DNA from 4 places in the Paenibacillus terreus genome. Region 1 is predicted to be linked to each of the others. Evidence: riboswitches for the same ligand, from Rfam matches in the RefSeq annotation. Region 1 holds a riboswitch; each other region holds the start of a gene.
What was found. A riboswitch is a leader RNA that binds a small molecule or an ion and turns the genes downstream of it on or off. The one in region 1 is predicted to bind cyclic di-GMP.

Region 1 (6,014 bases):
AAGAAAAGCAGCTTCCATCAGTGCAGCAGCCTTTCCAACAATCAAACGCAGATTCTCCTCTTTCCGTGAAAGCTGGAATTCCGGCGAATCCATTACATTCAGCTCCTCCAGTTCACTGACGAGCTGGATCAGGCGCTCCACCTCCTCCAGGCAGGAGTGAATCCGCGCGGGCGTCGGCTCCCAGACTCCGTCCTCCAAGGCCCTCATGTGGCTTTTCAACGTTGTTAGCGGTGTGCGCAGCTCATGGGCAATGTCCTGCGACATGGACATGCGGAGTGACTGCTGTCGCTGCAGCTGCTCGGACAGTCGGTTCAGGGAAGTCCCGAGCTCCGCGATTTCATCCTGGCCTTCCGTGCTGACACGGGCGTCCAGGCTGCCACTGCTGATCCGTTCGGCGGCCTGTTTCATGCGGACAAGCGGGCGGGAGATGCGTTTTGCAAAATAGACCCCGATAATCAGCGCCAGCAGCAGCGAAAACAACCCTGTCAGCAGGATCGACTGAATCAGGGCACTCTCCAGGTGATCCATCAATGGGGACATTCTTTTACTCGCCGGTGAGACCTGCTCCATATACATCGAGATATGATAATGAGTGGCAAATACGCTGATCACGGCAAAAATGGCAACGATACCAGCAGCCATGCCGACGATGATCACAGCCAGCCGGATATACAGCCGGTTGAACATCAGCCCTCACCGCCAAACCGGTAGCCGAAGCCGTACACCGTAATAATATAGCGCGGATTGCGTGGATCTTGTTCGATCTTTTGCCGTACATTTTTAACATGCTGATCGATAATGCGGATATCACCGTCAAACCCGAAGCCCATCACCCTGTCGACCAGCTCCTCCCGCGGAAAGCGGCGCTGCGGATATTTGGCGAGCAGAAGCAGCAGCTTGTACTCACTAGGTGTAAGGCTGATCGGCTCTTCATACCTGTACACCTGATTTTTCAGTGAATCGATACGGAGATGCCCCCCATTAAAAGAGATGACGTCCGCCAATAGCTGCGAATCATCTGTCCGGCGCAGGATTGCTTTTACTCTGGCAACCACCTCATTCGGATCAAAGGGCTTGATCATGTAGTCATCTGCTCCGATGGATAATCCGCTGATGCGGTCCGCCTGAGCTACCTTGGCAGTGAGCATAAGAATCGGTACCGGGCTGAATTTGCGCACCTCCAGGCAGACGGTCTCCCCTTCCATGCCGGGCAGCATCAGATCCAATATCAACAGGTCAACCCGCTGGCTGCGCAGTACAGCCAACGCTTCCTCCCCGCTCACACTTTCCAGCACGTGAAAATGCTCCTTCTGTAAATAAGAAGCGAGTACCTCGCGAATTTTCTGTTCGTCATCCACCACCAGAATGGTTTTCAAGGCCTGTCCCTCCGTACGCCCAAGTTATACCGGAATTATACCATTCCGAATATGTAAGAGTCCTCCTGCCTATTACTTTCACCATTCTGTTTATCCTAAACTTGTGAAGATCTTTTGAAGACCACCGGAAAATGAAAAAGCACCGGAGGAAAATCCCTCCAATGCTTAATCATTAACGCATTTGAAATGTCCGAATCACCCGGATCGATATGATCTCTGTAGTCAACGGGTCAACGGGTTTAAAAGTCATGCTGTATAAATCATGCAGTCTCGTCTCAATGCCGTATTCTTTGAACTTATCGGAGAAGTCTCCAATCGTAGGCCTTTTCCCCGTTTCGCAAGTAATTTGGCACTCTTCAAGCCTGGTTTCTCCACGTCTGTATACAAATTCCACATCCGATTGATAAATACTGCTCACCCTGCTATTTCTCCCTCCGATTTAAGGTAGCCCAGCCGCCATAGATCCATGATAGTTTCCTTAGGCCTGCAGCTTTGCGTCCTTGCCTTTCGGCAAGTTTGCCCTTTGCATAAATGGTGGAATATCCACTTGAGATAATATAATATATTTTCCGTGTTTTTTCGACATGATCCCGTAAAAATCGCCATTCTTCACACTTGTTTACTTTTTCCCTTGTAGTGTTATCATAGATTGTAGTTCCTTGACGGATATGTACATCTCTGAAAGAACCCTATATACTTTCAGATCCTATAGAGATCAAAGCATCTCACTATATTTTTTCAGGAGGTAAACATATGGCTTACAATATCCCGGTGGAAGCAACCCTTGAGGTGATGGGCGGCAAATGGAAGGCGGTTATTTTGTGTCATCTGGATAAAGGCGACAAACGCACCAGCGAACTAAAGAGACTAATGCCTGGCATTACGCAGAAGATGCTCACACAGCAGCTGCGGGAACTGGAAGATGACGGACTTGTGAAGCGGCAAATATTTGAGCAGGTTCCGCCCAAGGTCGTGTATTCCCTGACCGGTTACGGCTGGTCCCTGAAGCCTGTCCTGGATGCCATGTGTGCCTGGGGCGAAAAGCATATTGAACAAGAAGGCCAAACAGTAGAGGTTTAAAGCAAATACTTTGAACCATCCACATAAACGATCTGCAAACGGAAGAGCCGGGCTCCTGGATACTCAGGATTCCGGCTTTTTTTCCCCCGTTTCCTCCTATAGGTACCTGTAAGTGCCTATAGTACTTCGAAGTATGTACTATTCTTTTTCGTGTGAAGCATCCATAATAGCATTTGCCGGCCGGCATAAAAATAAAAAAATAGGAGTGGAACTGAACATGTCCTCGGACACTAAACGCAGTACTTTGTCGCTGCTGGCTCTCGCTATCAGCGCTTTTGCAATCGGGACAACTGAGTTCATCAGCGTGGGACTGCTTCCCCTTATCGCTGAAGACTTGAATATATCTGTAACGATGACCGGACTGACGGTCACTTTATATGCGCTGGGCGTTACTTTTGGCGCTCCGGTATTAACCTCTTTAACTTCAGGAATACCAAGAAAAACGCTGCTGATCTGGATTATGATCATCTTCATCGCTGGCAATTCGCTTGCGGCCTTCTCAAGCGGAATCGGGCTGCTGCTTACGGCACGGGTTATTTCCGCGTTCTCGCATGGCGTATTTATGTCGATCGGCTCAACCATTGCGGCTGACCTTGTCGCGCCGAACCGGCGGGCAAGCGCCATTGCCATTATGTTCTCCGGATTGACCGTGGCCACGATTACCGGCGTACCCTTCGGCACGTTTATCGGCCAGCAGCTCGGCTGGCGTGCAGCCTTTCTAACCATAGCCGTGATTGGCATCATTGCTCTGATCGCCAATTTGATTCTCGTTCCCGGCAATCTGCGGAAGGGGGTCAAAACCCCGGTACGGGATCAGATCAGGCTCATTACCAACGGACGGCTGCTGCTTGCTTTCCTGATAACGGCTCTCGGATACGGTGGCACCTTCGTCGTCTTTACGTATCTGTCTCCTCTGCTGCATGACATTACCGGCTTTGGCGAGACAACCGTAGCTTTCCTTCTGCTTCTGTATGGCATTGCGATTGCCATCGGCAACATCATCGGCGGCAAGGCCGCCAACCGCAAGCCGCTTTCAGCGCTGCTGTATATGTTTATTATTCAGGCGGTGGTCCTGTTTATTCTGGCCTTCACGGCTCCGTTTAAAGTGGCGGGTTTGATCACGATTATTCTGATGGGCCTGTTTGCCTTCATGAATGTGCCCGGACTTCAGCTGTATGTCGTTAACCTTGCCCAGCGTTTTGTGCCGCAGGCCGTGGATGTCGCATCCGCAATCAATATCGCGGCCTTTAACGGCGGCATTGCTCTTGGCGCTTATTTTGGGGGCCTGATTGTGGATGGTCCGGGGCTGATTCACACCTCATGGATCGGCGGTTTAATGGTGGTCGGCGCTGTTATTTTAACAGGCTGGAGCCTTCTGCTCGCCAGAAAAGACAAAGACGTCCCTGCCGGGGAAGCTGTATAATGGTATTTAAACAAGGACTGTTTCTTTCCCGCTGAAAGAAGCAGTCCCTTTGAATACGGGCCCCTGTGAAAGGAGAATGGCGTATTTTTGCTACCAAGGATATTTTAAGCGTATGGAGAAAATTCGATCATTTCCCGATGGAAACCTTAACCAAAGCATGGTATTTTCAAAAGAATTCCGGAAAAAAGCAAAGAGAAGTAGCTCAAATGAAGGAGCATCGCGAGCAGTATGGCATTACAGGCAATTGCTTTGACCTCGCTTTGTGGCTGCTGCATGAGTTCGAAAAGGAAGGGATTGAAGCTTATCCGATCGGCCATGATATGGGAACAGAGGATGCGCATGTGGCCGTTATTGCGAAAAATGAGGAAGGACACCGCTATTATTGCGATTTGGGGGATCAGTGGCTCAATCCGGTGCTGGTAGATGCCGATAGTGAAGATTATACTGAAGAGAGATTAAAGGGCCTCTTTCCTGCGGCAGAGATACAAGTGCAATCGGCTGGTGATTTATTCACGGTTCTATACCACAGGCCAAACGGAAAAACCAGCAAGCAAGTCTTTAATCTTACCCCGGTTAAAATGGATGACTTCTGGCTTGCCGCCGAAATATGCCAGAATGCAATCCATAAGTCACCTCTATTAGAATGCAGAATTCCCTATAAGAATGAAACCGCTCATTGGGAGTTTTATGACTGGCAAAGCTTTCTGAGCACAACCGAAGGATTATTCAACGATCCGGAAGCAGAGTCTATTGAACAATGGTGTGTTAGAATCCATCAAAAAACGGGGTATGATACAAATTTCCTCTACGAAGCATTGAACATATACAAAAAAATGTGAAAACCGCCTGCAGCAGGCGGTTTGGCATTTTTCAATGATACTGTCCTGTTACATGCTCTCCCGTATCCTTCTGCAGCTTGGAAAGCAGTACGATTTGCCCCGCATGATATCCATAGTGTGCGGCAACAGCAACGATCAGCTTGCCAACCACCTTGATCTCGTAGGTTTTGCCCTCCTCGGCCTGCACCCGCAGCATCCGGTTCCAATCCTCCAGCCCGTAATGAATGGCCACCTCCCTGTCCAGGTCCTTTTCGGTAAGCCGGGCCAGTATATCTTTCGCTTCCGCTCTCGTGTCCGTCAGATGGCGGATCAGCTCCTCCTTGGATATACCGCCTTCTGTAGTAAACTCCTTCGATCTTTCACGGATAAACGGCTGCCCGCCGATGCCGCTGATCACATTCATGCGTTCATTGCCTGCCAAATGGAGACACAGATTGCCAATGCTGTTCATGGTATCCTTGGGCCTGCTCCACACCAGTGAATCATCTAAAGGATCCAAACTTTTCACGATCCGCTCAAGCTGCTTGTCCATATCCTCAATCACCGCTTCAACCAGTTTCAGCATAACACCCCTTCTTTCCTTATGTTATTAACCATTTACCCGATCAGGCTGCAAATTCCGCAAAAGCTCGAAGATTTGCCCTCTGTGATGCGCCTCGTGCTCCACCAAATGATAGATCACCCATTCCGGAGTTACGTCATAGGCTTCAAGCTGTCTTGGGGTTCTCCAGTCCGTAAGACTCATGCCTTTAAAATGAAAGAGCAGCCTGCCACGGACGGCCTGCAGACGGTGAAGATGCTGCTCCAGGGTTTGACCTTCAACATGAACCAGAGAACCGTCCTCCGACCTGTCCTCCTGCAGAAATAGAGAACGAATTTCCGGTTCATACTCGGTGGCTTCAAGCACCTCAACATACAGCCAATCCGCCTCAATAAGCGCAATATGATACAATAGCGAGCCGATGCTGTGCCGTCCTTCCAATTGCTGATCCAACAGGCCAGGGGCCAAGCCGTTCAACTTTTCCAAAATGGTTCTGCGGACATCCTCCAAGCTCCACAGCCAGCGTCCGATTTCGGGCTCATATCCCGGCAGGGCTGCCACTTGCAATGATTTTCTGCTCACAACTTCACTCTCCTTTTCTTTTAATATTCTAGGTGTGGCGGGGTTTTCCCTCTGCCCGGCTTGACCTGAAGCGTATTCAAGGTTCTATAATGAGTATCATTAATTCAAATCCGGTTATGGAACGGGGAGATCAATCTGTGGAAAGCACAATCCAATATACGATCGGCCAAATC
Region 2 (6,014 bases), on a different contig from region 1:
TTAATCTTATGATTGACGGGCGCAGCTTAAGCGAGGAGGAAGCCAAACGCTTCATTGCTTTTATCCGTATGGAACGCATGATGGAGTAATGTAGGGGAGTCCAACGGCTTGCCAGGCTGTTGGTTTCCCCTTTCTTCGTTCTCTCTGCCCGTAAGCGTCAATCAGGATTCACGGCGTACAAGCCATTCACGGAGCCATTCCGGTTCCTCCAGACCGCACTGCCTCAAAATATCCTGCACATCAAGTCTGATGACCCCGTCATGGCCGGTTCTCGTCTTTGACCGCGACGGTCTGTCTATCTGGAATTCCCTATGCTCGTCTGCCAAATCAAATCCTCCGTTTAGTTGAAATCTCCGGATGCTTCTACATGCCTCTATAAAACTATATTATTTTATACCTAAATATTATAAAAGAAGAACAAAGAAATGTTGTTCTCTTCTGCGCGCATACAAAAAAATAAAAGCTTCCCTCCGTTTTTGTCAGAGAGAAGCTTTTTCGTTTGGTTAGGGCAATTGGGCATACACCTGCATTTCATGAATGGACCAGAACATGGACGCGCCTTCAGTCAGCACAATTTTCACATACCTGGCTTCGATTGGGTTAAAGCGGATGTCCGTCCAGCTTCCGCTTCCGCGCCCGGAGCTGATCTTGGTCCAGTCCGTGCCGTTGACGGACACCAGCACGTCATAGGCGCGCGGATAGTCGTTTTCCGAGGTTGCTCCGTCCAGTGTAATTTGCCCGATCCGGCTCATTTTCCCCAAATCGACCTGAAAATAGGCGCCCGCACTCTGTCTGGTCCCCGTGTCCCAGCGAGTGCGCGTGCTGTTATCGATGGCCAGTCTGGCATTGGCTTCATTCGGGCTGGCGCTTGCCTTCCAGACTGTCCGGTCAAGTGCGGCAAGACCCGTGTATTCCACTTTGGCTCCGGGAGAAATTTTCCCGGAGCCTGCCGCACGTATTTTGTAGGTGTAGGAAGTGCCTGCTTTGACCGATGTATCGGAATAATTGGTTGCTTTTACCGCTGAAGCGATGACCTGATAAGGGCCGTCAGTGCCTTCCGCACGCAGCACGTCATAAGCAAGGGCCCCCTCGGCTTCCGTCCAGTCCACTTTAATGTCTCCATCCTGGGACACATTAGCTGTTACCCAATCAGGGGCAGAGACGTCAGCCGTGCTGACACCATCGACCACCTTGGCCGGAGTGAGAATGTATTGGACGGATTCGCCCGGACCGAGTGTTTCTTCAAAATCCAGGGTTGGGGAAGCCTGCAGACCGGGCAATGTGGTTTGTGCTTCGGCATAGGTGGCCCCGGGACCGAATCGTTCTCCCTGATAGGTACCCTGATTCGGCATCGTTACACGAACCTTAATATGCTGGGTTGTCGGCTCGAAGTTCACCAGATTAACCAGCAGCTTGTTGGATTTCGCACCGCTCCCCGGCAGCGGATCAAGTGTGGATGTGTCCACCGCACGCACATAAACCATTTTGTCGGCGGTCTCACTCTTGTTCAGCACCTCATAGGTTAACGGCTTGCCATGAGTGGCATATGCCAGGCTGAGACGTCTCATGATATCAACGCGTGAATCCTGACCGCTTGCAAACTCATGAATTTTGGTATTCGCAGGATTGTGATTGTTCAGATCAAAGCCTGTTTCAAATAAAGTGAAATCCTTGTAGAAAGCGGCATGCTGGATGAGCATATCGGCATATCCAATCTGTGACCGCATGATCCGGTCGAAAACCGCTGCCTGCGGCTGGCTCGCCCCATAAGCCGGGTTATCCGTATGGGAGTCGGAGGTACCGAACTCCGTGTTCAGCATCTGCTTGCTGAGCCCATCCTTGGACCCGCTGAAGGTCTGCAGATTTTCAACAAAGCTGCCCCCCCGTCCCTGCACATACGATTCACCATAGGCGTGCCCGTTGGTCAGATCCGTCACATTCTCCAGCTCAAGGCGCTGCTGGGGGTCCCTTTCCCATCCGTCCGGATCGCCGCACTCCTTCTTGTCTCCCGTCTGATTCTTGCATGATTTGACGGAATATGCCGGCCAATAAGCCCATCCGGGAGCTACTGTTTTCATATGTGGAGCCATTTTCTTTCCTTCACTGTTCAGCCAATTGGCCACCGCCAGATTGACGGCTTTGGACCGGTTGAACAGCCCCGGTTCGTTGTCGACTTCAAAATACTGCACATACGGACCGTAATTTTGCAGATATGAAGCCAACTTCTGCTTGGCGGACTCCGGCAGCGTACCGTCCGCATTCAGCTTGATGTCGCCTGTATACAGATACAGGGCAACAGCCTGCATGTTGTACTGCTTGAGGGTTTTGTAATAGTTGTCCAGATCAGAGCATGCATTGCCGACATTGCTCGCACAGGTGACCCGCATAATATTTCCGCTGTAAGCGATCCCCAGCCATTTCATCACGGCAGGCAGATGACGGGTAGCCCCTTTATCATAATAAAACTCGTTATTGTTTACATTGGTTCCTGTACGGATGTAGCTGCCATGAATCGGTTCCGCAGCCGGGGAAGCAAGCTTCTCAAGACTCAGGCTGTCCCATGTCCACCAAAGGCTCGAATTCTCCGCCTCCGAGCAGTACAAGCACCGGGCCACCCGGAGCTTGAGCTGATTTACTCCTGTCTGCAGCTGTTCCTTCGGGATATATAATTGATAATTGCTCTTGAAGGTATATTGGCTTCCGGTTCCCGCCACACCCGCAATCTGAATCAAGCCGGAAAGCTGGTTGTTGGAAAACACGGCCATCTGCGGCACAGCCTTGCTGGCGTCCAGAATGCGGACATTAAACCGGACACCATTGGCCGGAATGGTGTCCAGCTCATATTCGAGCACGAGCTCCGGATTGGTCTCGGCATTCAGTCCTGGGGGAATGGATCCGTTAAGTTGAATAACAGGGGTGGAAGTCTTAACGGCCTGCGCCGCTCCTCCCGCCGCCTTTAACGCCGTTGCGCTCGCCGCTTGAACGTCCAGGGTGGCCGATTCCTTGCCCGCCGCTCCTTTGAATTCAGCGGAGGAATCATCGCTGACGCCAAGCATCCACAAGGTGGTAGCGGCGTTCTTCTCATTTTCCTGATTGCTTTTGTTGGCATAACCCAAAAGCGAAAACAAGATAACCAAGCCAAGCAGGCCCAGAAGCAAATATACATACTTGTTAGCCAACCAATTTTTCATTGTTCATGTCCACACTTTCTGTACAGGGTTGCCGGAAAGAGAGAGCTATTCCACAGTATGGAACAAAGCGCTCGAAGGAATGACCGCTTTGGCCTCCTGCTCGCTCTCCCACATCAGGCGTGCCATGGCATCACCTGTTCCTTCGTAATATTCCACTTTGAGGTCGTAGAGCTGATCCGCCGCAAGGCTGATGCTTCCCTTACGCTCTGTCCAGCTTTGCTTGAACCAACTGTCAATGATCTGCTGCCCGTTCACCCATACCCGGATTCCGTCATCGGAAATGGTCGTAAAAGTATAGGTGCCGCTGTATTTCGGTTTTACCTTGCCTGTCCAGCGTACGGAGAATTGATCGGCAGGTACCGCCGGATCCGGCGCGGCACTGCGCCAGTTAAAATCCAGCTTGGCATCCGTGCGCGTAAGCACAGGTGTTCCGCTTAGCTCGATATTGTTGAAGAACTCGGCGTGCAGTCCCTCATATACCGCATCTGGAACAGGCTCGGGGGCAGGTTCCGGGTCAGGCTCCGGATCAGGTTCCTCCCCGACCGGCGGTGTTCCCGGAGGAGCAGTATCAGGCGGCTCCACAGGAGGGGCTTCAGGAGGAGCGGCCATATCTGCAGCCAATTCATCCCGAGTCAGTGTTCTGTCTTCATTCATGTATGCAATAATCTGATCGTTCGAATTGTTTTGTGTCAGCATGTTGCCCCAGGTCATGGAGTAGACCCATTTCGGCTGGGCAGACAGCACTCTCTCGGAAGGCATCTCGCCGTGCTCGCCAATGGCAATCGGTTTTTCTCCGGCCAGACTCAGCAATCCGTCGTAGTAGCTCTGCTCGAAATCATTGTCATAGATGTCCGCAGCCAGAATGTCGACCTTGGACAAACCGGGAAACGTACTGACATAAGGAGCTGACCAAGCATTCGGAGCGTTGGGATTCCAGACCCACAGCAGATTGTTCAGCTGGTGGACATTCACAAATCGGTCATACATGATATCCCATAATTTCACAAAGTTCTTCTTGTTTCCCCACCAGAACCAATCCCCGTTCATCTCGTGGTAAGGCCGCCATAGAACGGGCACACCCGCATCCCGCAGCTGGCCAAGGGACACCGCGACTTGATCCAGATCCGCGATCAGCCGTGCATATTCCCTGGTACCTGGTGTCACGTACTTGTCAAATTGCGCCTGGGTAATCTTGGCCTGTACATTGGCCCAGGTCAACGGTTTGCCGGGAAGCGCCTGATGAAAGGTTATGGCAACGATGCCGCCGGCATTGTGCCAATTAATCGCGCTATACACTACATTGCTGCGCTGGGCCTCGGCCTCTGCAGCCGACTGGTTGGAGACAGCCCCCAGCTCATAGCCGTGCAGGCCGGCATACTGCCCGCTGATTTTCTTCAGTTTGATGTTCAGCTCATCCGGGCTCTCCAGATAATCATGCTGACCTGTAATCATCCCTTTTCCGTCCAAACTGGACAAGTACGCATATAATTCGCGCGCCCCGGCCGAAGCAGCCGGATTAATGGGCGCTGCTTCGGCATGGGCAGTGTGTTCCCGGGACAGGCCTGATGGGAGCAGAGAGCAAAACAGCACGACAGGCAGCAGTTTTTTAAAAAATCGATACATAGAATAAGTTTTCACCAATTCTCTCCCTCTCGGTAGCCAGGCTGCCAGCCCTCGATGGGGTAAGGCCCTATAGCTTTGCGTTCACCTGTCTTTCGACAGGGTTGCCATTTTTCGTATGAAGGTCTATGAAGCTCCTTCTTATCCTAGAGTATCGACTCCGATTTACCAAAAATTAATAGATCATTTATGCTGAAACCCATTTTTTCAGATATTATGACAAAAAAACCTGTAAAACAACATCATTTTTTGCAATGATATGCGTAAAAACGCAACAAGTGCGTTTTTCAGGAAATGAACTGTTGCAGAGAAATTTCATTCCAATCCATGCAGAAACGGACGGTATCTTCTTCCACCAGCTCCGATCCTGCTTGTACCTCAATCAGTTCCACATCGGTCACCGCCAGAATGCTGTGCTTGGTGCCTTCCGGAATGCGGACAACGTCGCCGGCCTTTACTTTGTGCAGCTTCTCGTTCAGAATCACTTCCGCTTCGCCGCTGATGATCGTCCAAATTTCGCTCCGCTTGCGATGAAGCTGGTAGCTGATATTTTTGCCCTTCTCGATACAAATCCGTTTGGTGAGCACTTCATTGCCCTCCGGATATTTCACATAATCCACAACCCGGTAATGCCCCCAACGGCGCTCCTCATACATCGGACGCTGATTGTGAGCCTTCAGTACTTCCTTGATCCGCGGGCTCTCCGCCTTGTTGGTTACAAGAATGCCATCCGGACTGGCCGCTACGATCAGATCGCTGGCCCCGATAATGGTAACCGGAATGTCCAGCTCGTTGATCAGGCTTGTATTCACGGAATCCTCAGTCATTACTCCCTTGCCCACCTGACGCTGTGACATTTCCTCCGTCAGCGTGTTCCAGGTGCCGAGATCCTTCCAGAAGCCATCATATGGAAGAACTACGATATTCTCTTCCTTCTCTACCACTTCATAATCAAAGCTTATTTTAGGCAAAATATGATATTGTTTCTGCAGTTCTTCATAATTCAGCGGAAGCCCCTTCCCTTCCAGAATGTTCAGCAGATATCCCAGACGGAAAGCAAAAACTCCGCAGTTCCAGAGCGCGCTCCGCTCAATCAGAAGCTCAGCCTGCTCTTTGCTCGGTTTCTCTTGAAAATGGCTGACCTGCAGGCAGCCTGCAATTCCGGCCGGTCCTTCTTTCGGAATGATATAACCGTATTTTTCG
Region 3 (6,014 bases), on a different contig from region 1:
GGGACGATGATCGTTCCAATGAACTCGGGGCTGCACAGGGTGATTGTGGTTGATCCGGAGCGGACATCCGTGCCAAAGAGTGAACCTGTAACTCTCGAAGAACTGGGAGCGAGCTTAAAAAAGATTCTCGGAACCGACCTCGGTATCTCGAATCCTCGCTGGTTGTCCCGTTTTGGCAATGCGACACGACAGGCGGAGCGTTACCGTGAGGGTCGGATCTTCCTCGCGGGGGATGCGGCGCACATTCATCTCCCGGCCGGCGGCCAGGGGCTGAACGTGGGATTGCAGGAAGCGGTGAACCTGGGCTGGAAGCTTGCGGCCGCGCTGAAGGGCTGGGCACCGGAATGGCTGCTGGACAGCTATCATCAGGAGCGCATGCCTGTAAACACGGCGCTGCTTCGCAATACCCGGGCTCAGGCGGTGCTGATGGCATCGGATTTCTCGCAGTCTATGGGCGACCTGCGCAGCCTGCTGTCCGAACTGCTGCAAATTCCGGAAGCGAACAGATTGCTGGCCGGCCAGATCTCAGCGTTTAACATCCGTTATGAGTCGGACCCGCTTGCACTAGCGCATCCGCTGAACGGATCCCGCCTACGGGATTTGAAGCTGAGAACGGAAGACGGTGCTCTCCACCAGGCGTATGAATTTTTCCATTCCGGCTCTTTCGTACTGCTTCACTTTGCGGGGGACCCAACGATCCAAGGGGCCGATTGGAGCCGTTACCCTCATATCAAGCCGGTGTTCGCTTCGCTTGCCGAGGATGCCGCTGATTGGGCCGACGTGCATACGGCGCTCGTTCGTCCGGACGGCTATGTCGCATGGGCGTTGTCACGGTCGGAATCGGAGCCTGTGGAATCGGTCCGGCAAGGGATCGCTCGCTGGTGCGGCGAAGCAGGGATTCTTTGATTTGATTGTTTTGAACAAAACAAAAAATGCTGAGAACAGGGGAATCTTACACCTGTTCTCAGCATTTTTTAATCAGAATATCGCAGGAGAATAGCGAATTCTGATAGTAAGTGGGGGGTATGCACGGAGCATCTCACAACGTATGATAGGAGACACTTTTGTCCTTAACTATGGAGGAGGGTTAAGTTACTAAAACATCATTTATAATCTCCTTCAGATAAAGCACAATCTCATCCACATGCTCCTTCCGGGTATGGGGTGAAATGACGGAGAGCTTGGCTGCGTAAAGCGGCATCGTATGCAGGTCTGCCGTCAATACAGATAAGTGTTTTTTCGTATGGTCCAATAACATACTCTCTCTCCGCCGGCCCAATCGCTCGAATAATCTTTCGTTCAGGAGATTGGTGCGCTCCACTTCCTCCTGCGTGCATTCCCCGTTCAATTCCTCCGCGAAGCGGGAAACGCCGCCCGGGTATATGCGAAACAAAGTAATGTTCCCCGGATTAAACCTATTTACAATCACCGCTTCGGGAATGTTCATTTTCAGTGCTTTCCTGAAAGCAATGTTCACCTCGACCAGTTGGCCCAGGATCTGTTGATAACCTTCAATCCCGAAAGCCAGCAGTACGCTGTAGATTCCGAAGGAGCTAGCGGGCGTTTCTTCCGGAGGAAGGTCTATAAGCTGAAGATCCTTTGCGTCTTTAACCAGAAGCAGGCTGCTTGAATGCGGAATATGCCCTGATTTATGAAAATCAACGCACAATGAATCGGCAAAGCGAAGCTTGGCCATTTTGGATTGAATCCTGTACAGGGCGTGTAATGTCTCCGGTTCAAAGGAAAGGGGATTGGCTGCAAAATCGTACCCGTTAAAGAAGGCAAAGATTCCGCCGAGCGCCGAGTCCGCGTGGATATGCGGCCGGGGAATATTATAAGCGGAGCACAGAATGGCGGCTAAATGGTAAATTTCCTCTACATCGTCGATCCCCATCGCATCGCTTGTCCCCGTTGTGGCTACAATGCAAATCGGTGTTCCTCCGCTGCGGATCACACGAATCAATTGATCCTTCAACTCCACAAGATCCATGGAGCTGTCCGGCAGTGTCCGCACCCGGATCAAATGACCGCTTCCGATCCCTACCGCTTCCATTGACCTGGACAAGCTGTCATAAGCCGCTTCCGAACAGAGCACATACAGCTTGCGGGGCACGCCCGAGCGGGGTGCATCGGGAGCAAGCTTGGCAATCGCGATGCGCAATGCCGCAAATAGGGCCCTTTGCCCTTCCCCAGGGGTGTAACCTCCACTGCTGCTGCTGTCGTATCCGACCAGCCTGGACAGCATTGCTGTTACACTGGCTTCTGCCTCTGCACCTGCCGGCCCGTATGCCTCCGACATATGACTGTCATTAACCAGACAAGCGGTCAACAGGCCGAGAATACCCGGGATGCTGTCCATCTGGAGCGTATTTGTCAATTCGTATCTTTTATGTAGGGGGAGGGAGTGCAGAAGTGACAATAGCTTATGATTGACCTCTTCCATAGACATCCCCGCTGCCGGTATTTTACATGACCGTATAAGTTCACTATATAAGTCGCTTTGTCGGCGGTTACTCTCCATGAGATATACATGATCATGAGCTTTAACGCGGTCGATGCCGATCAGGATTTGCTCGATCCATTTCAGAAAAGCTGCTCTCTGCGAATCATTCCCGTCTGAACCGGGGTACCGTGTTCCGATGTCAGGCTTGCTGTCGTACAACATCCAATCCCCTCCCCGTGTGCTATTAATACTGCCTACAAAGCATGTCCCGAGCCGCCGTCGATATTTACAGAGGTGCCGGTTACATAGGAAGCCGCTCCGGATGCCAAAAATGTAATAACTTTCGCCGCTTCATCCCTTCGCGGACTTATGTTAAAGCACTTTCATTCCTAGAAAAATAAGAATTTTACATTTGTGAACGCAAAAACACCTCTTTCTTATCTGGTAAAGGAATAAGACGGAGGTATTTTTCCGTCGTATTCGGTAGCTGGCTGGCATCGTGGCATCCCACCTAAGCCCCTGTAGCTTTGCGTCCCCGCCTTTCAACGGGTTTGCCTTTATCGTACGAGTTTATTGCTGTCTAACCGTGTTGTATGATGTCAATTTACCAATAGGATGGTTATATGGGAATAGGAGTTTGGAACTATTTTCCTCAAATTTTCTTTATTTGGGACAAAGAAATAAAAATTTTAAGTTCTTTTGATTCATGAAATCAGGATCATCGAGCTGATAACCGCTCACAAAGACAGTATAAAAATTGATACTAGGGAACATGGATGTGAGTACTTGTGTGGGAAATTGCAAAGTATGATAATGAATTGTGTGCAACTTTCTTGAGTTGCAGTACAGCTAAAAAATGTATGATTCGTAAACCTGTGGTTGAAACTATGGGACAGGAACCAGGGAGGGATTACCATGTCAAAGAACATACTGTTCACGCCTTACACCATTAAAGGCCTGGAGCTTAAAAACCGGATTGTCATGGCGCCGATGTGCCAATACTCGGTTACAGCCAAGGACGGCATTCCGAATGACTGGCATTATGTCCATTACACCAGCCGCGCTGTGGGCGGCACAGGATTGATCATTATAGAAATGACAGATGTCGAGCCTGATGGCCGTATTTCAGACTATGATCTGGGACTGTGGTCGGATGAGCATATCCCCGCTTTTCGCCGTATTGCCGATGGTGTGCATGAGCATGGAGCGAAGCTGGGCATTCAAATTGCCCATGCCGGCCGCAAGGCGGAGGACGCAGCCGAACCTGTTGCTCCGTCGGCCATTGAGTTCCCAGGCGGAGAGCCATACAAGAAGCCGCGTGCGCTGACAACGGAGGAAGTGCGGGAGATGGTGCGGAAATTCGGGGAAGCGGCGCGCCGTGCGGTAGCGGCAGGAGTGGACACGATTGAGATCCATGGAGCGCACGGCTATCTCATTCATCAATTTCACTCCCCTCTCACCAACAAGCGGGATGATATCTACGGACAGGACCTTTCACGCTTCGGCGTAGAGGTGATTAAGGCGATCAAAAAGGAGATGCCTGAGAACATGCCGCTGCTGTTCCGGATCTCTGCCGTGGAGTATGCGGACGGAGGATACGATATCGATCATGCAATCGAATTGCTTAAGAAATACCGTGATGCGGGCGTGGATGTCGTTCACGTCAGCTCCGGCGGTGAAGGGACTCCTGGAGCGAGAAGACCAGGGAACCATCCCGGCTATCAGGTTCCGTTCGCCCGCCAGATTCGTGAGGAGGTTGGCATTCCGGTCATTGCCGTAGGCAGACTGGATGACCCCGATATGGCGCAATCGGTCATCGGGAACGGAGATGCCGAGCTGGTGGCCGTGGGGCGCGGTATGCTGAGCGATCCTTACTGGGCTGTACATGCAGCGGTAACGCTCGGCGAGGAACATAAAGTTCCCGTGCAATATGAGCGGGCGTTTTAATGGATAGGCGCCGATAGGTGCCATATAAGGTATTATAATAACCCGGCCGAGGGATTCAGCCGGGTTATTTCTTGTGTTGTTTTGTTCATCTGACCAGTACCATCTGCAACTTAATTTGGCGGAAAATAGAGGGAATACCCGTATGGGTTTGACACAGCAGCAAAGATCTATTATTATCTCATAGTGTAAGATAAATTTTAGAAGGTGTGAGCCATACAAGTGGATTATAAAGAATTAGCGGTAGAGCTCTTTGAATACGCCGCCCAAGCTCGCAAACCGCCGCTGGATGATCGGAGACAGCTCTTCTCGCGCGGGGAAGTGGGGATCCTGATTCACCTGAATTTCCATAAAGACGGGACCACCTCCGGAGAATTGAGCGAATACTTGTCCGTCAGCACGGGAAGGGTGGCAACAGCGCTGAAGAGCCTTGAGAAGAAGGGGTTTGTTGTGCGTCGTACCGATGCGGATGACAAACGCAGGGTGATCGTATTTATTACCGATGCCGGCAGGCAATTTCTGCTTGACAGACGTAATGAAGGCATTGCGTTAACCGAGAAAATGCTGCGCAGGCTGAGCGAGGAGGATGCCAAGGAGTTTGTCCGCCTGGTAAAGATCATGGCTTCCAAGAGTTAATAACCAATGCAGTTCATTTAAGGGCTGCATGATATTTTTGCCAAATGTCTTACACTATAAGATAAAAGGAGAGCAACCAGATGGTGAAGATTTTCAAATACCTCAAGAGGCATGAATGGATGCTCGTGCTTGGCAGTCTGGCCTTCATCGTTGCACAGGTATGGCTTGATTTGCGACTGCCGGATTATATGGCGGAAATTACAACCAAGCTGCAGATGGAAGGATCGAAGATATCGGATTTGCTTGTCCCCGGCGGTTATATGCTGCTGTGTGCCGTCGGCAGTATGATCGCCTCGATCATTGTCGGCTACTTCGCCGCCAGGGTGGCGGCAGGGCTGGCTATGCGTCTGCGCGGTATGGTATTTGACAAAACCTTGTCATTTTCCATGGAGGAGATTAACGGCTTTTCGACCGCCAGCTTGATCACCCGTTCAACGAACGATGTTACCCAAATTCAAACGGTGGTTGCACTGGGACTGCAGGTGATCATCAAAGCGCCGATTCTGGCTGTATGGGCCATCGTAAAAATTGCGGATAAAAATTGGCAGTGGACCGCCTCCACGGGAGCGGCCGTAGCCGTGCTGATTCTGATGCTGAGTGTGATCATTATTTTCGCTTTGCCAAAGTTTAAAAAGATTCAACAGCTTACGGACAATCTGAATCGCGTAACCCGTGAAAATCTGACCGGGCTGCGGGTGGTTCGCGCTTATAATGCAGAGCCGTATCAGGAAGCCAAATTCGAGCAGGCCAACGTTGAATTAACGAAAACGAACCTGTTTGCCAGCCGGTTAATGGCGATGATCGGCCCGGGCATGACCTTTATTATGTCAGGCCTGAGTGTGGCGATCTATTGGATTGGCGCTTATCTGATTAACGTTGCTGCTGTGCCTGACCGTATCGCGCTGTTCTCGAATATGGTCGTATTCTCCTCCTATGCGATGCAAGTGGTCATGGCCTTTATGATGGTCAGCATGATCTTTATTTTGATGCC
Region 4 (6,014 bases), on a different contig from region 1:
AGCCGGTTAACTTCCCGTTGGTACCAATAATTCGGTGGCAGGGGATGACAATGCTTAATTTGTTTTTGCCGTTTGCGCTGCCGACAGCTCGTATGGCCTTTTCATTCCCGATGGAAACAGCAATATCTTTGTAGGACCACGTTTGCGCGTAGGGGACTGTTTTTAAAGAATTCCAAACCGTTTTTTGAAATTCAGTACCTTCATATATATAAGGAAATGTAAACTCGGTACGTGTGCCTTTAAAATACTCATCAAGCTGATCACGGCAAAGCTTCAAAGCCTGGGGAGTTTCGTCATGGATAGCATTTACGATCTGGTCCCGTTCCGAGAACAGGATAGAGTAAACCGCTTGATCGGTTCCTTGTATTTCAACCATTCCAATGGGGGATTGGTAATCTATTATATACAGTCTGCTCATATAAGGACCTCCAAGAAAAAAGGTAGTATTGAATCTCCAGTTTATCGATTAAGGCTCTTTCCTCATCTTACGAAACTCGCTTGGCGAACAGCCTTTTAAATTTCGAAACACTTTGTAAAAATTAGAAAGACTTTGGAAGCCTACCTCATAACCAATTTCAAGATTGGTCATATCGGTCGTTTGAAGAAGCTGTGTGGCTCTATCGATGCGCACTTTTTCCAAAAAAGTACGCGGAGTCTCTGATGTTTCTTTTTTAAACAGCCTTTCAAGATAAAAGGGGCTTAAACCGACCTGTTCCGCAATATCATTCAGCTTCAAATCTTGTTTATATTGATTCACTAAAATTGTCGTAACACTTTTGACAAATTCACTGTTTGGAGAATGTTCAACCTCGGGCTGGCATCTTTTACATGCACGATAACCAGCTTTTTCAACCTCACTGATATTGTGATAGAACTCAACATTTATCTTTTTGGGCTTTCTGGATCTGCAGGAAGGACGGCAGTAGATTTTTGTTGTTTTCACGGCTGTAAAAAATAGACCATCATATTTCCGGTCGCAGGCAATGATTTTTTCCCACATCTCGTCAAATGAAAGATTTATACTGGTCATCACTTCATCCCTGCCTTCTGATCTAGTTTTCATATAAATGTGAGGTATCCTGTAATTCCAATAATTTAGCCGCATTGTTTTGTAAGCAAGCGATGACTTTATCTGACAGGGCATTTCCGAAGCTGAAACGCTTGACGCCTAACTCTTTCAGCTTATTACAACTCGTCAGGTTAGGCAAAGACAATATATTGAGCGGCGCCTTGACTTGAGCAGCTATTTGCTGAATTTCGTCCTCTTCCGTTACCCCTGGCACAAAGATGCCACTGGCCCCGCTTTCAACATAGGCACTGGCCCGATCGATCGTTTCATTGAAGGGGTTTTCCAATTGAAAGTAAGTATCCGTTCTGGCGTTGATATAAAAATCTTTGAATCCGCGATTTTCCAGCGCCGTCCTCATTTTGATCAGAAGGCTGCAATGATCCGCTATATCTCTTAACCCCGTTTCTTTTTTCAAGGAATCCTCGATATTAATGCCGGCGACCCCGACATCTGCTGTTCTTAATACATTATCGATAATTGTGTTAAAATCCTCGCTATATCCTGCCTCGATATCAGCGGATACCGGTATTTTTACATTTTCTGCAATGGTTTTGACGATTGCTAGATTTTGATTAAAATCTATTAATTCTCCGTCCGCATAGCCTAACGAGTTGGCAATCCCCCAGCTGGTAGTACCAATGGCTTTAAAACCTGTCTTCTCTAATGTCAAAGCTGATAATAGATCCCAGGCATTTCCCAAAAATAATAGCTCCTCTGAAGTATGGAGATTATTGAACTCCCGAATCATCGACATTTTGCTTCCTCCTTGGCTTTGGTGTAACTCATTCTATCAAGGAGGCTTTAATCATTTCGTCCTCATTCTTGCTCTTATGGTCTGAGATATGAACGAAAAAAAAGATCATCGAATGGGCGCGGAAATCAATGAATCTTGTAAATTTTCTCTTGATAGAAATAGAGATATTTGGTAAGATAGTCTCACAAAAGCTACTCACGATAACGGCAAACTTGTCGAAAGGCAAGGACGCAAAGCTACAGGGCCTACTTGGCGATATGTCAAACGGCAGCCAGCTACCGAACGAAGACGCTTTTTTTGTTTTTCATAGGATAATTTTATATTAAAATCTGGAAACTCTAGCACGACAATGGCAAACTTGTCGAAAGACTGGGACGCAAAGCTACAGGGCCTTCTTGACGATATGTCAATGGCAGCCTGGCTATCGAAGGGAGTTTGCAGTTATGCGCAACGCAATATTCGCGATTGTAGGACTTTTTGCGTTATTATTGTGGGCTCCGTTTGTACAAGCTGCGCAATCTCAGGATTGGCTGGGCTTGGAACAGCTGGACCGTGGTGTGATCGTTGTTCGCTATGATGTGAAAGCCGGCATCAAGACGAAGCTCATGATCTCAAAAGGTCAGGACAAATATACGTATGTACTTTCGCCGAATAAACGGCAGGAAGCATTCCCGCTGCAGATGGGCAACGGTGATTACACGGTTACCGTACTGGAGCAAGTCAGCGGTACCAAATATAAGATCGCACAGGAAGCGCCCGTTACACTTCAACTGGCAAACAAGAGCAAAGTGTTTTTGAGTTCTGTACAAAATATCAATTGGAGCGAACAGGACAAGGCTGCTCAACTTGCGAAGAAGCTAACCGCGTCTGCTCAATCTGACGAAGAAAAAGTACAGGCTATTTATGAATATATTGTTGGTACGATCAGATACGACAAGGCTCTTGCAACCAGTGATCTGACAGATTACCTTCCCGATATCAATCGCACGATTGCAGGGCAGAAGGGGATGTGTTACGACTATGCCTCCCTGTTCGCTTCCATGCTGCGGAGTATCGGCATTCCAGCCAAGCTCGATATGGGGACTTCGGAATACGTCGATGTTTACCACGCCTGGAATGAAGTTTATTTGAACGGAAAATGGGTAACCATTGATACAACGGTTGATGCGAGCTGGAAAGCCAAAGGGGCCGATTTTAAAATGATAAAAGACGCCTCTCGTTATTCGGTATCCAAATATTACTAAAAAGAATACGATTAACTTAAGCTTTGGACACATGTCCAAGGCTTATTCGAGTTTGTAGAGAAATTGTAGAGGTCCGGCAGTTATAATGCAAGAAGCCCATTTGGTTCTGGTGGGAAAAACAGGAACAATGAATCGTGCGCCATTTAGAAATAAGTGGAGGTGATGGACTGAAGGTCTCTTAACGGCATACAATTCAATGCAGTATAGATAGCCCGATTTGCGCACGGAAAGCTGGATCGGAACCGACATTACGAGGGTGATGTAGAGACTGAGGGAGAGATTATGAAGAAAAAAGTTAGTGGAATCGTTGTGGCGCTGCTGCTTCTGCTTCAATCGGTTTTTGGTGTAACCGTCTGGACGGGCAATGTAGCCAATGCCAACGCGGCCGATGCACTGTCAAACGTGCAGGAATCCGTGTATGGGGAAACGGATGAAGTTGCAGTGACGGATGATGTGTATATCCCGCCGGCGCCAGTCAAGAATACGGACAATATTTTAACAAAAGTGGTATTAACCGACTCGAATGGTAACGTGGTCGATGCGGTATATAATCCGGACAGTACCCTGGACATCGGTGAGGCTGTGAATCTCAGCTACGAATGGGAGCTTCCGAATAATCACGGCTACAAGAACGGGGATACCTTTACCTTCGAACTGCCAAAGCAGTTTGAAATTTTTACGGACATTGACGCACCGCTCGTGGCCGATCAAGACAAAGTTGGCACATTTACCGTCGATCGGAGCGGGAAGGTTGTCATGACCTTCAACGATTATGTGGAAAGCCATTCCAACGTAAGCGGCAAGCTGCAAATACGCACCGAGTTTACGAAGGAAACGATTAAGGGAAGCACGGAAGTCATCATTGCCATTCCGGTAAAAAGCGGTGTGCAGACCGTTATCGTGAATCTGAAGCCGCAGGGCGGAAAGTTGATCGATAAACAGGGGAAAGCGGTTGGCAAAGACCGGATCGATTGGACGGTTCAAGTCAACAAGTCGCTGGATAAGATCAAGCATGCGGTCATCACGGATGTGATGCCTGAAGGCTCTGAGCTCATCGCCGACTCTGTGGAGGTATACCGTCTGCAGGTTAACGGTGACGGCTCGACGGTCCTTGGCGAAAAGGTAGGGGCCGACAAGTATACGGTTGAAACGAACGGCGGCGCCAAACTGGAGCTTGCGTTCCAGGATGAGACGATCAGCAAAGCCTACGAGATTCGTTATTCAACGAAGCTTACCGGCGAGCAGGCGCGTTTTGAGAACACTGCTGTACTGTCTGGCGACGACATGGAAAATGCCAAATCAACTGCTACGGTAACAGTGGACCGCGGTAAATTTTTGGATAAGTCTTATAGCCAGAATAAAGATAACGGAATCATCACCTGGACTGTGAAATACAATTTCAACGAGAAAAAGCTTACGAAAGAGCAAGCGATCATCATGGATGAATTCAGTGCGATTCATACGCTGGTTGCTGATTCGCTGAAGGTGTATAAAGGGAATTCGACGAAGGCAGAAGATCAGCTTTCACCGGATGAATACACCTTTACACCGACGGGTACAAACGGATTTACACTTCAATTCAATAATGGTATCGATTCTCCTTATACGATCGTTTACCAGACCAAACCGGTCGACCGGACGAGCGCTGAGGGACAGCCAGTAAAGAATAAAGTCGTATCGGGTGACTCGTCCAAAGAAGTAACAGCTCCGGCCCAAGGAATTCGCGCTCTGGTGAAGGGCGTCTCGAATGTCGACTTTGCCAACAAAACGGCGAAGTGGGTTATTACGGTCAATGGCGATAAAAAGCCGGACGGCAGCAAGTACAGCATGGAGAATGTAGTCATCAGGGATACGTTCCCGCAAGGCGGCCTTGAATTCATTCCGGGTACAGTAGTCGTAAAAGCGGACGGGAAAGTCGTTCCTGCGAGCGACTATAAGGTCGAGTACAATAATCTGCGCAGTGGCTTTGATATCAAGTTCTCCAAGACCATTGACACCACGTATACAATCGAATATCAAACGAAATTTAACATCGACTGGCTGAATAACAGCAAGCTGGATTACATGAACAGAGCCATCATGACGTGGATCGAGAACGGCGAGGAAAAAGGCCCGATCCAGCGGGATGCGAGCTTCTCCTCCGATGGCTATACGAAAAATAACGGCGGTAAAGACGGCAGCTACAATCCAGTCAACAAAGAGATTACGTGGAACATCAAGATGAACTACAATCTCAAATCGCTAGACGAAGCGATCGTAACGGATGTTCTGAAGCAGGATCAGAAGCTTGTACCAAATTCGGTGAAGGTATACGAGATGAAGCTGACAGGGGGACGGGATGGGGTTGCTAAGGGCGCCCAAGTACCGGCGTCTCAATTTGAGGTGACGGAACCGTCTGATGCGAACGGAAACCAATTGTCCATTCGTTTTACCAGCCAGATCTCAACCGCATACTGGATCGAGTTCAAAACATCGCTGCAAGGCACAGTGATTGTCAAGAATATTGATAATACGGCTGAGCTGCTGAACGGCACTACTAAAGCGGCCACATGGAACGCCAGTGTGTCAGTTCCTCATGGCGGCGAATATGTGAAGAAAAACGGCGCCCAAAACGGAAACAAAATCGATTGGTCCGTTCGTATCAATGAAGGGCAGTCGCAAATTTCCAACGCCAAGATTCTCGATTATCCTAGTGCGAACCAAGTCCTGATCGAGGAATCGTTCCACCTGTACGCAACCAAGATCAATGCGAACGGTGAAGCGGTCAAAGCTGATGAGCTGACAAAAGGGAAGGATTACACATTAACCATCTCAAGGCTTGACGGCGATCAAGAGACGTTTGAATTAAAGTTCACGGACGCGATCTCCACGGCTTATATTTTGGAATATCAGTCGTTCATCACCGCTGGAGATAAAGAAGCTGTACAGAATAAAGTGGCGCTCGAAG

Region 2: linked by a shared signal. The riboswitch ahead of ACE5KN_RS05360 (glycosyl hydrolase) and the one ahead of ACE5KN_RS22960 (hypothetical protein) in region 1 are both predicted to bind cyclic di-GMP.
Region 3: linked by a shared signal. The riboswitch ahead of ACE5KN_RS08825 (SDR family NAD(P)-dependent oxidoreductase) and the one ahead of ACE5KN_RS22960 (hypothetical protein) in region 1 are both predicted to bind cyclic di-GMP.
Region 4: linked by a shared signal. The riboswitch ahead of ACE5KN_RS18270 (transglutaminase-like domain-containing protein) and the one ahead of ACE5KN_RS22960 (hypothetical protein) in region 1 are both predicted to bind cyclic di-GMP.

Annotation. Positions count from the first base shown of each region.
Region 1 covers NZ_JBHIRX010000015.1:122,687-128,700, reverse strand. The annotation lists gene ACE5KN_RS22970 (sensor histidine kinase) at 1-687, opposite strand, end outside; gene ACE5KN_RS22965 (response regulator) at 687-1,376, opposite strand; gene ACE5KN_RS22960 (hypothetical protein) at 1,549-1,794, opposite strand; cyclic di-GMP riboswitch class I at 1,817-1,907, opposite strand; gene ACE5KN_RS22955 (winged helix-turn-helix transcriptional regulator) at 2,130-2,456, shown strand; gene ACE5KN_RS22950 (MFS transporter) at 2,674-3,879, shown strand; gene ACE5KN_RS22945 (hypothetical protein) at 3,963-4,718, shown strand; gene ACE5KN_RS22940 (DinB family protein) at 4,750-5,283, opposite strand; gene ACE5KN_RS22935 (DinB family protein) at 5,308-5,841, opposite strand; gene ACE5KN_RS22930 (MerR family transcriptional regulator) at 5,931-6,014, shown strand, end outside.
Region 2 covers NZ_JBHIRX010000002.1:250,385-256,398, reverse strand. The annotation lists gene ACE5KN_RS05375 (helix-turn-helix domain-containing protein) at 1-89, shown strand, start outside; gene ACE5KN_RS05370 (hypothetical protein) at 162-326, opposite strand; gene ACE5KN_RS05365 (discoidin domain-containing protein) at 504-3,191, opposite strand; gene ACE5KN_RS05360 (glycosyl hydrolase) at 3,237-4,814, opposite strand; cyclic di-GMP riboswitch class I at 4,843-4,930, opposite strand; gene ACE5KN_RS05355 (sugar phosphate nucleotidyltransferase) at 5,099-6,014, opposite strand, start outside.
Region 3 covers NZ_JBHIRX010000003.1:412,833-418,846, reverse strand. The annotation lists gene ACE5KN_RS08835 (monooxygenase) at 1-906, shown strand, start outside; gene ACE5KN_RS08830 (pyridoxal phosphate-dependent decarboxylase family protein) at 1,088-2,665, opposite strand; partial or broken gene ACE5KN_RS08825 (SDR family NAD(P)-dependent oxidoreductase) at 2,698-2,799, opposite strand; cyclic di-GMP riboswitch class I at 2,923-3,009, opposite strand; gene ACE5KN_RS08820 (NADH:flavin oxidoreductase/NADH oxidase) at 3,359-4,390, shown strand; gene ACE5KN_RS08815 (MarR family winged helix-turn-helix transcriptional regulator) at 4,610-5,023, shown strand; gene ACE5KN_RS08810 (ABC transporter ATP-binding protein) at 5,104-6,014, shown strand, end outside.
Region 4 covers NZ_JBHIRX010000010.1:80,310-86,323, reverse strand. The annotation lists gene ACE5KN_RS18285 (methylated-DNA--[protein]-cysteine S-methyltransferase) at 1-418, opposite strand, end outside; gene ACE5KN_RS18280 (bifunctional transcriptional activator/DNA repair enzyme AdaA) at 467-1,030, opposite strand; gene ACE5KN_RS18275 (isocitrate lyase/PEP mutase family protein) at 1,053-1,823, opposite strand; cyclic di-GMP riboswitch class I at 2,019-2,106, shown strand; cyclic di-GMP riboswitch class I at 2,165-2,252, shown strand; gene ACE5KN_RS18270 (transglutaminase-like domain-containing protein) at 2,267-3,067, shown strand; gene ACE5KN_RS18265 (collagen binding domain-containing protein) at 3,350-6,014, shown strand, end outside.